DNA from 3 places in the Neobacillus sp. B4I6 genome. Region 3 is predicted to be linked to each of the others. Evidence: a T-box and tRNA genes for the amino acid it is inferred to sense, from the RefSeq annotation. Region 3 holds a T-box; the other regions hold tRNA genes.
The links. The T-box of region 3 lies ahead of thrS (threonine--tRNA ligase). A T-box ahead of a tRNA ligase gene usually reads a tRNA of that ligase, here a tRNA-Thr.
Positions count from the first base shown of each region.

Region 1 (3,254 bases), 3.5 Mb from region 3:
AATTATAGTACCTGTGAAGATGCAGGTTACCCGCGACAGGACGGAAAGACCCCGTGGAGCTTTACTGTAGCCTGATATTGAATTTTGGTACAGCTTGTACAGGATAGGTAGGAGCCTGAGAAGCCGGAGCGCTAGCTTCGGTGGAGGCGTCGGTGGGATACTACCCTGGCTGTATTGAAATTCTAACCCGCACCCCTGATCGGGGTGGGAGACAGTGTCAGGTGGGCAGTTTGACTGGGGCGGTCGCCTCCTAAAGAGTAACGGAGGCGCCCAAAGGTTCCCTCAGAATGGTTGGAAATCATTCGCAGAGTGTAAAGGCACAAGGGAGCTTGACTGCGAGACCTACAAGTCGAGCAGGGACGAAAGTCGGGCTTAGTGATCCGGTGGTTCCGCATGGAAGGGCCATCGCTCAACGGATAAAAGCTACCCCGGGGATAACAGGCTTATCTCCCCCAAGAGTCCACATCGACGGGGAGGTTTGGCACCTCGATGTCGGCTCATCGCATCCTGGGGCTGTAGTCGGTCCCAAGGGTTGGGCTGTTCGCCCATTAAAGCGGTACGCGAGCTGGGTTCAGAACGTCGTGAGACAGTTCGGTCCCTATCCGTCGTGGGCGCAGGAAATTTGAGAGGAGCTGTCCTTAGTACGAGAGGACCGGGATGGACGCACCGCTGGTGTACCAGTTGTTCTGCCAAGGGCATCGCTGGGTAGCTATGTGCGGACGGGATAAGTGCTGAAAGCATCTAAGCATGAAGCCCCCCTCAAGATGAGATTTCCCATAGCGCAAGCTAGTAAGAACCCTGAAAGATGATCAGGTTGATAGGTCAGAGGTGGAAGCGTGGTAACATGTGGAGCTGACTGATACTAATCGTTCGAGGACTTAACCAATTTATAAGGCATACTCGTTTTACAAACTTCTTCTGCATTATCTAGTTTTGAGGGAATGAAAAAAAAATAATTTTCCTCTTGAAAAATATGAAAAAGACATTATAATAAAATAGTGTCGAATAAATGGTCTGGCAATTATGGCGAGAAGGTCACACCCGTTCCCATACCGAACACGGAAGTTAAGCTTCTCAGCGCCGATGGTAGTTGGGACATGCGTCCCTGTGAGAGTAGGACGTTGCCAGGCTGTAATACTATTATTCCGCAGTAGCTCAGTGGTAGAGCTATCGGCTGTTAACCGATCGGTCGTAGGTTCGAGTCCTACCTGCGGAGCCATTATGGAGAGCTGTCCGAGTGGCCGAAGGAGCACGATTGGAAATCGTGTAGGCGGGTAACCCTGTCTCAAGGGTTCAAATCCCTTGCTCTCCGCCATAATTTTTTTAAAAGATATGGCCCCTTGGTCAAGCGGTTAAGACACCTCCCTTTCACGGAGGTAACACGGGTTCGAGTCCCGTAGGGGTCACCATTGATTTGTGGAGGATTAGCTCAGCTGGGAGAGCATCTGCCTTACAAGCAGAGGGTCGGCGGTTCGAGCCCGTCATCCTCCACCATATTTTCAAATTAGATTATTATTATTATTGTCGCGGGGTGGAGCAGTCCGGTAGCTCGTCGGGCTCATAACCCGAAGGTCGCAGGTTCAAATCCTGTCCCCGCAATTGGTCTGGTAGTTCAGTTGGTTAGAATGCCTGCCTGTCACGCAGGAGGTCGCGGGTTCGAGTCCCGTCCAGACCGCCATTTTCATTTGGCAAACTATTATGGCTCAGTAGCTCAGTCGGTAGAGCAAAGGACTGAAAATCCTTGTGTCGGCGGTTCGATTCCGTCCTGAGCCACCATTTATATTAAAAAACTTGCCGGGGTAGCTCAATTGGTAGAGCAAAACCGAATATGCTTCCTAAATTATCTTCAGCATACTGACCGAGTTGCTGCTTGTATAAGCTTCCTGAGGTCAGGATGACGATAACTAGGACAGCGTGGATAAATCAAATAATATACCAAACTTTACGCCGGGGTAGCTCAATTGGTAGAGCAACTGACTTGTAATCAGTAGGTTGGGGGTTCAAGTCCTCTCGCCGGCACCAGAAGTTACACAGTGAATATAATATGTGGAGGGGTAGCGAAGTGGCTAAACGCGGCGGACTGTAAATCCGCTCCCTCCGGGTTCGGCGGTTCGAATCCGTCCCCCTCCACCATTTATAGGGGTATAGTTTAAAGGTAGAACGAAGGTCTCCAAAACCTTTGGTGTGGGTTCAATTCCTACTACCCCTGCCAATTATATTGTGGCGATTGTGGCGAAGTGGTTAACGCACCTGATTGTGGTTCAGGCATTCGTGGGTTCGATTCCCATCAGTCGCCCCATAATATGATTATTAAATAATTAGAATAACATTGGGCTATAGCCAAGCGGTAAGGCATCGCACTTTGACTGCGACATGCGTTGGTTCAAATCCAGCTAGCCCAGCCAATTTGCGGAAGTAGTTCAGTGGTAGAACATCACCTTGCCAAGGTGGGGGTCGCGGGTTCGAATCCCGTCTTCCGCTCCAATGTATATGGCGGCATAGCCAAGTGGTAAGGCAGAGGTCTGCAAAACCTTTACCACCGGTTCGAATCCGGTTGCCGCCTCCATAAAACATTTGCTAGGTATGGATTAAAACAGGTAATTAGATTTTGCCGGGGTGGCGGAACTGGCAGACGCACAGGACTTAAAATCCTGCGGTAGGTGACTACCGTACCGGTTCGATTCCGGTCCTCGGCATTGCTTTATCAAAACAATTTTATACGCGCCGGTGTGGCGGAATTGGCAGACGCGCACGACTCAAAATCGTGTTCCGTGAGGAGTATCGGTTCGACCCCGATCACCGGTATCAATTTGTTTTAATAAGAAAGTTGCTCATAAAAATATGAGCAACTTTTTTTTGACTAAATTTTATTTTGTTCTTTTCTAAAAGATTGTTGCTCATAAAATTCGCCCATTGAATACTAAATCGTTAAATCAATCAAAAAATTCCAGATAATGAAGTGTAATTTTACACAAAATATCAATTTTAATGAGCATCTCCTTTATAATTACATCATTATTGACGAAAACAGACTAATGGTATAATCCATAATCTCCATAATCTTTTATGAAGACTGTCAAACTAAAATTCTTGTTTCTTTCCCAAAATAATGCACCACTCTTAAATAAATTCGACAAAATTTGCGTTTTTCCCTTGACGATACTAAAAATAGTGTGTAATATAGAAAAGGTCAGTTGATGATTCAAAAATTTGTCACTTATTAATGCGGGTGTAGTTTACTGGTAAAACCTCAG
Region 1 covers NZ_JBNPWB010000002.1:3,843,269-3,846,522, reverse strand. The annotation lists rRNA gene QF028_RS21220 (23S ribosomal RNA) at 1-886, shown strand, start outside; rRNA gene rrf (5S ribosomal RNA) at 1,014-1,130, shown strand; tRNA gene QF028_RS21210 (tRNA-Asn) at 1,145-1,219, shown strand; tRNA gene QF028_RS21205 (tRNA-Ser) at 1,224-1,315, shown strand; tRNA gene QF028_RS21200 (tRNA-Glu) at 1,335-1,409, shown strand; tRNA gene QF028_RS21195 (tRNA-Val) at 1,419-1,494, shown strand; tRNA gene QF028_RS21190 (tRNA-Met) at 1,526-1,599, shown strand; tRNA gene QF028_RS21185 (tRNA-Asp) at 1,602-1,678, shown strand; tRNA gene QF028_RS21180 (tRNA-Phe) at 1,701-1,776, shown strand; tRNA gene QF028_RS21175 (tRNA-Thr) at 1,947-2,022, shown strand; tRNA gene QF028_RS21170 (tRNA-Tyr) at 2,049-2,133, shown strand; tRNA gene QF028_RS21165 (tRNA-Trp) at 2,139-2,212, shown strand; tRNA gene QF028_RS21160 (tRNA-His) at 2,224-2,299, shown strand; tRNA gene QF028_RS21155 (tRNA-Gln) at 2,331-2,405, shown strand; tRNA gene QF028_RS21150 (tRNA-Gly) at 2,410-2,484, shown strand; tRNA gene QF028_RS21145 (tRNA-Cys) at 2,493-2,566, shown strand; tRNA gene QF028_RS21140 (tRNA-Leu) at 2,611-2,696, shown strand; tRNA gene QF028_RS21135 (tRNA-Leu) at 2,724-2,805, shown strand; tRNA gene QF028_RS21130 (tRNA-Gly) at 3,226-3,254, shown strand, end outside.
Region 1: it encodes a tRNA-Thr, which carries the amino acid that the T-box ahead of thrS (threonine--tRNA ligase) is inferred to sense. The anticodon was not compared.

Region 2 (3,254 bases), 160 kb from region 3:
TTCTCGCGAAGGCTGAGCTGTGATAGCGAGGGAAATTTAGTACCGAAGTTCCTGATTCCACACTGCCAAGAAAAGCCTCTAGCGAGATAAAAGGTGCCCGTACCGCAAACCGACACAGGTAGGCGAGGAGAGAATCCTAAGGTGAGCGAGAGAACTCTCGTTAAGGAACTCGGCAAAATGACCCCGTAACTTCGGGAGAAGGGGTGCTTTTTGAGGTGAATAGCCTCGAAGAGCCGCAGTGAATAGGCCCAGGCGACTGTTTAGCAAAAACACAGGTCTCTGCGAAGCCGCAAGGCGAAGTATAGGGGCTGACGCCTGCCCGGTGCTGGAAGGTTAAGAGGAGGGGTTAGCTGCTAAGCGAAGCTCTGAATCGAAGCCCCAGTAAACGGCGGCCGTAACTATAACGGTCCTAAGGTAGCGAAATTCCTTGTCGGGTAAGTTCCGACCCGCACGAAAGGCGTAACGATCTGGGCACTGTCTCAACGAGAGACTCGGTGAAATTATAGTACCTGTGAAGATGCAGGTTACCCGCGACAGGACGGAAAGACCCCGTGGAGCTTTACTGTAGCCTGATATTGAATTTTGGTACAGCTTGTACAGGATAGGTAGGAGCCTGAGAAGCCGGAGCGCTAGCTTCGGTGGAGGCGTCGGTGGGATACTACCCTGGCTGTATTGAAATTCTAACCCGCACCCCTGATCGGGGTGGGAGACAGTGTCAGGTGGGCAGTTTGACTGGGGCGGTCGCCTCCTAAAGAGTAACGGAGGCGCCCAAAGGTTCCCTCAGAATGGTTGGAAATCATTCGCAGAGTGTAAAGGCACAAGGGAGCTTGACTGCGAGACCTACAAGTCGAGCAGGGACGAAAGTCGGGCTTAGTGATCCGGTGGTTCCGCATGGAAGGGCCATCGCTCAACGGATAAAAGCTACCCCGGGGATAACAGGCTTATCTCCCCCAAGAGTCCACATCGACGGGGAGGTTTGGCACCTCGATGTCGGCTCATCGCATCCTGGGGCTGTAGTCGGTCCCAAGGGTTGGGCTGTTCGCCCATTAAAGCGGTACGCGAGCTGGGTTCAGAACGTCGTGAGACAGTTCGGTCCCTATCCGTCGTGGGCGCAGGAAATTTGAGAGGAGCTGTCCTTAGTACGAGAGGACCGGGATGGACGCACCGCTGGTGTACCAGTTGTTCTGCCAAGGGCATCGCTGGGTAGCTATGTGCGGACGGGATAAGTGCTGAAAGCATCTAAGCATGAAGCCCCCCTCAAGATGAGATTTCCCATAGCGCAAGCTAGTAAGAACCCTGAAAGATGATCAGGTTGATAGGTCAGAGGTGGAAGCGTGGTAACATGTGGAGCTGACTGATACTAATCGTTCGAGGACTTAACCAATTTTTAAGGCATACTCGTTTTTACAACTTCTTCAGCATTATCTAGTTTTGAGGGAATGAAAAAAAATAATTTTCCTCTTGAAAAATATGAAAAAGACATTATAATAAAATAGTGTCGAATAAATGGTCTGGCAATAATGGCGAGAAGGTCACACCCGTTCCCATACCGAACACGGAAGTTAAGCTTCTCAGCGCCGATGGTAGTTGGGACACGCGTCCCTGTGAGAGTAGGACGTTGCCAGGCTGTAAATATGGAGGATTAGCTCAGCTGGGAGAGCATCTGCCTTACAAGCAGAGGGTCGGCGGTTCGAGCCCGTCATCCTCCACCATATTTACCTATAAATATTATTCCAAACTATTTGCCGGGGTAGCTCAATTGGTAGAGCAACTGACTTGTAATCAGTAGGTTGGGGGTTCAAGTCCTCTCGCCGGCACCTTTGTATGAGCCATTAGCTCAGTTGGTAGAGCAGATTGCGTACTTCATTGAAGGAGCTTCTGCGGGCAATCTGCGAGAAAGAACGTAAGTTCTTTTGAGCATCTGACTTACGCTAATAAAAGATTAGAAAATCATCTTACGATGAGCCATTAGCTCAGTTGGTAGAGCATCTGACTTTTAATCAGAGGGTCGAAGGTTCGAGTCCTTCATGGCTCACCATTTTAAATGAATATGCGGGTGTGGCGGAATTGGCAGACGCACCAGACTTAGGATCTGGCGCCGCAAGGCGTGGGGGTTCGACTCCCTTCACCCGCACCATTTAATTTTCATATGCGGAAGTAGTTCAGTGGTAGAACATCACCTTGCCAAGGTGGGGGTCGCGGGTTCGAATCCCGTCTTCCGCTCCAATTATTTTAAGCCGGGGTGGCGGAACTGGCAGACGCACAGGACTTAAAATCCTGCGGTAGGTGACTACCGTACCGGTTCGATTCCGGTCCTCGGCACCATTTTAGTTCATTAAATTTATATGCGCCCTTAGCTCAGCTGGATAGAGTGTTTGACTACGAATCAAAAGGTCGGGAGTTCGAATCTCTCAGGGCGCACTTTAACGGGAAGTAGCTCAGCTTGGTAGAGCACTTGGTTTGGGACCAAGGGGTCGCAGGTTCGAATCCTGTCTTCCCGACCATTCTTCTTACTTCTTATGGGGCCTTAGCTCAGCTGGGAGAGCGCCTGCTTTGCACGCAGGAGGTCAGCGGTTCGATCCCGCTAGGCTCCACCATAATTAAATTGTATATTTGGCGGTGTAGCTCAGCTGGCTAGAGCGTACGGTTCATACCCGTAAGGTCGGGGGTTCGATCCCCTCCGCCGCTACCAAATATTTTAAAGATGTATTTTAATTTGGACCTTTAGCTCAGCTGGTTAGAGCAGACGGCTCATAACCGTCCGGTCGTAGGTTCGAGTCCTACAAGGTCCACCATTAGTTTCATAGTTAACACGGAGGAATACCCAAGTTTGGCTGAAGGGATCGGTCTTGAAAACCGACAGGCGGGTCATACCGCGCGGGGGTTCGAATCCCTCTTCCTCCTCCATATTTTTCACTAAAATAATAATTTCTATTGTCGCGGGGTGGAGCAGTCTGGTAGCTCGTCGGGCTCATAACCCGAAGGTCGCAGGTTCAAATCCTGTCCCCGCAATTGGTCTGGTAGTTCAGTTGGTTAGAATGCCTGCCTGTCACGCAGGAGGTCGCGGGTTCGAGTCCCGTCCAGACCGCCATTTTCATTTGGCAAAGTAATATGGCTCAGTAGCTCAGTCGGTAGAGCAAAGGACTGAAAATCCTTGTGTCGGCGGTTCGATTCCGTCCTGAGCCACCATTTTAATTAAATAGAGTTTTTATTGTGGCGATTGTGGCGAAGTGGTTAACGCACCTGATTGTGGT
Region 2 covers NZ_JBNPWB010000002.1:149,762-153,015, forward strand. The annotation lists rRNA gene QF028_RS02460 (23S ribosomal RNA) at 1-1,384, shown strand, start outside; rRNA gene rrf (5S ribosomal RNA) at 1,511-1,627, shown strand; tRNA gene QF028_RS02470 (tRNA-Val) at 1,637-1,712, shown strand; tRNA gene QF028_RS02475 (tRNA-Thr) at 1,745-1,817, shown strand; tRNA gene QF028_RS02480 (tRNA-Lys) at 1,963-2,038, shown strand; tRNA gene QF028_RS02485 (tRNA-Leu) at 2,053-2,137, shown strand; tRNA gene QF028_RS02490 (tRNA-Gly) at 2,152-2,226, shown strand; tRNA gene QF028_RS02495 (tRNA-Leu) at 2,237-2,325, shown strand; tRNA gene QF028_RS02500 (tRNA-Arg) at 2,348-2,421, shown strand; tRNA gene QF028_RS02505 (tRNA-Pro) at 2,428-2,504, shown strand; tRNA gene QF028_RS02510 (tRNA-Ala) at 2,522-2,597, shown strand; tRNA gene QF028_RS02515 (tRNA-Met) at 2,616-2,692, shown strand; tRNA gene QF028_RS02520 (tRNA-Ile) at 2,719-2,795, shown strand; tRNA gene QF028_RS02525 (tRNA-Ser) at 2,815-2,907, shown strand; tRNA gene QF028_RS02530 (tRNA-Met) at 2,939-3,012, shown strand; tRNA gene QF028_RS02535 (tRNA-Asp) at 3,015-3,091, shown strand; tRNA gene QF028_RS02540 (tRNA-Phe) at 3,114-3,189, shown strand; tRNA gene QF028_RS02545 (tRNA-His) at 3,217-3,254, shown strand, end outside.
Region 2: it encodes a tRNA-Thr, which carries the amino acid that the T-box ahead of thrS (threonine--tRNA ligase) is inferred to sense. The anticodon was not compared.

Region 3 (3,254 bases):
TAATTATGATAAAGAAACTATTCTTCTAATAGAAGATCAACATATAGTAAAATTTTTAGGTAGCTTCTTATCCATTGAAATTTCTACTATGGTTAAAAATGCATTTTACGAATTTATTACGAACATAAAACGTGACGATTGGTTCAGGGAAATATTAAAAAACCGTTATTTTTATGAGGATCTAGAAGTACAGCAACAAATAATGGAAATTATCTATTCCATTCTTGAAGGTCAAAGAGAAGATCTGATTGTCTTTTTGAAGGATTCAAATGAAGAGCCTAATATTAAAGCAGCCATCGAGTATATCTTTCAGGATGATATTTCTTTTTCGTTTGACTCCTTTCATAAATTTCGTTTGCGGCCATACCTCCAGTTACTGGAAGGTTATGTTGAGATTGCCATTGATGAATATAAAATGGAGCAGGAGTATCAAATGTTTGTGCAAATGCTCAGGGACTTTTTACTGAACAGGGAACCAAAAATGGACGTTCTTCATTTATTGTTTGACGAGGAAATTACTTTTTATAACGACCAGTTTGAAGAGATGAAAAGAGCTGAATTAATTAGATTGATTGACCGAAAGTTACTTGTTAATCATCCTGTTTATGTCGATTCTGCTTCGATTGCACCACTTTTATCGCTTGCGCCTACAACTATTTTTCTGTATACAAAAGACCCAGAAGAACCCTTAGTTCGAACAATCAAAAACATCTTTGAAGAAAGAGTAACTGTGAAATCGTTTGCGTCCCTCCGTGAAGTTAAAAAATGGGCAGCAGATAATAATTCTTCGGAAAACCATGCTTGAGATACAGGAATTTTTGTAATAATTTGTTTTTGTAGGTTGAAGTCCCTTGATTTTTAGGGAATTAGTCATTATAATAACGTACATAGAATATTCATAGCAAAAGTAATGATAAGGATAACAGTATTTTTTACGGTTTCTAGAGAGGGAGGACAGGGCTGAAAGCCTCCTAACACGAAAATAATACTTACCACCTTTAAACTTCAGCAGTGAACACTTCATGTTTCCATGAAGTCAGTAATTGTTGACGGTCACAGCCGTTAACTGACCAAAGTCATTTTCAATGTGTGTCATTCGAAAATGAAAAATTGGGTGGAACCACGTGTTTATCAAAACTCGTCCCTATTCCAGGGACGGGTTTTTTTATTTTTTGGCTGTGTTAAAGGTCATTGTTGATTTATAAAGCCTACGTTGATTGGAGCGGAAGGTGCGAAGACTCCTGCGGGAGGACGGGGCAGGGGAGACCCCACAGGCGCTTTGCGCCGAGGAGGCTCCCCGGACCGCCCGCGGAAAGCGAAGCACCTGAAGCGGAAATCAACAGCCAAGTTTAACATAGCTTTTTTAACAGCGAATCTTCTGGGCCAAAATGACCCGAAGACGCTTCATTACAAAGGAGGAATTACCATGTCAGACGTTGTTAAGATTTCGTTTCCAGATGGGGCAGTAAAGGAGTTCCCACGTGGAACAACAACGGAAGATATCGCCGCTTCCATCAGCCCTGGCCTAAAGAAAAAAGCGATTGCCGGTAAATGGAACGGTCAACTTTATGATCTTCGCCGTCCAATTAATGAAGACGGTTCAATAGAAATCGTCGTCCCTGATTCCAATGATGCTTTAGAGATTTTACGGCACAGTACAGCACACTTAATGGCACAGGCTATTAAAAGGCTTTATCCTGGTGTGAATTTAGGAGTTGGTCCTGTTATTGAGGGTGGTTTTTATTATGATATGGACCTTGAGGAATCATTAACTCCAGAAGATCTGCCAAGGATTGAAAAGGAAATGGCGAAAATCGTCAATGAAAATATTGAAATTGTTCGCAAGGAAGTAAGCCGTGCGGACGCTGTTCAGCTATTTAAAGAAGCGGGTGACCCTTACAAGCTGGAACTAATCGAGGCCATTCCTGATGAGGAAACAGTGACAATCTATGAGCAAGGTGACTTTTTTGACCTTTGCCGTGGTGTCCATGTTCCATCGACAGGAAAAATTAAAGAATTTAAATTGTTAAGCATTGCGGGTGCATACTGGCGCGGTGACAGCAAAAATAAAATGTTACAACGTATTTACGGAACAGCCTTTTTTAAGAAAGAAGATTTAGCTGAGCATCTTCGCTTGCTTGAAGAAGCGAAAGAACGTGACCACCGTAAAATTGGTAAAGAGTTAAACCTTTTCACTAGTAACCAATTGGTAGGACAGGGATTACCGTTATGGCTTCCGAAAGGCGCAACAATTCGTCGTGTGGTTGAACGTTATATTGTTGATAAAGAACAGCGTCTAGGTTATGACCATGTGTACACTCCGGTCATGGGCAGTGTTGATTTATATAAGACTTCAGGTCACTGGGATCATTACCAGGAAGATATGTTCCCGATCATGGAAATGGACAATGAACAATTAGTTCTTCGTCCAATGAACTGTCCACATCATATGATGGTGTACAAGAACAGCATTCACAGCTATCGTGAACTTCCAATCCGAATTGCCGAACTTGGAACAATGCATCGCTATGAAATGTCTGGTGCCCTTTCAGGACTACAGCGTGTTCGTGGAATGACTTTAAATGATGCACATATTTTTGTTCGTCCTGACCAAATTAAAGATGAATTCAAACGGGTTGTTAACCTAATCTTAGCGGTCTATAATGACTTTGATATTAATGACTATTCCTTCCGTTTATCTTACCGTGACCCGCAAGATACTGAAAAGTATTTTGACGATGACGCGATGTGGGAAAAAGCACAATCGATGCTGAAGGATGCCATGGATGATCTTGGTCTTAACTACTATGAGGCAGAAGGAGAAGCAGCATTCTACGGTCCTAAGCTTGACGTTCAAGTTAAGACAGCTCTAGGGAAAGAAGAAACACTTTCCACTGTTCAATTAGACTTCTTATTACCGGAACGTTTTGATTTAACATATGTTGGTGAGGACGGCAAGCAGCATCGTCCAGTTGTTATCCACCGTGGCGTTGTGTCAACAATGGAACGATTTGTTGCCTTCTTAATTGAAGAATACAAAGGCGCTTTCCCTACTTGGCTGGCTCCAGTACAGGTACAGGTTATTCCAGTATCTCCTGGTGCACATTATGATTATGCTAAGCAAGTACAGGAGCAACTTCAAAATGAAGGATTACGTGTCGAATTGGATGGCCGTGATGAAAAAATCGGCTATAAAATTCGCGAAGCTCAAATGCAAAAAATACCATATATGCTGGTTGTTGGTGATAAAGAAG
Region 3 covers NZ_JBNPWB010000002.1:309,831-313,084, forward strand. The annotation lists gene ytxC (sporulation protein YtxC) at 1-805, shown strand, start outside; T-box leader at 902-1,149, shown strand; gene thrS (threonine--tRNA ligase) at 1,427-3,254, shown strand, end outside.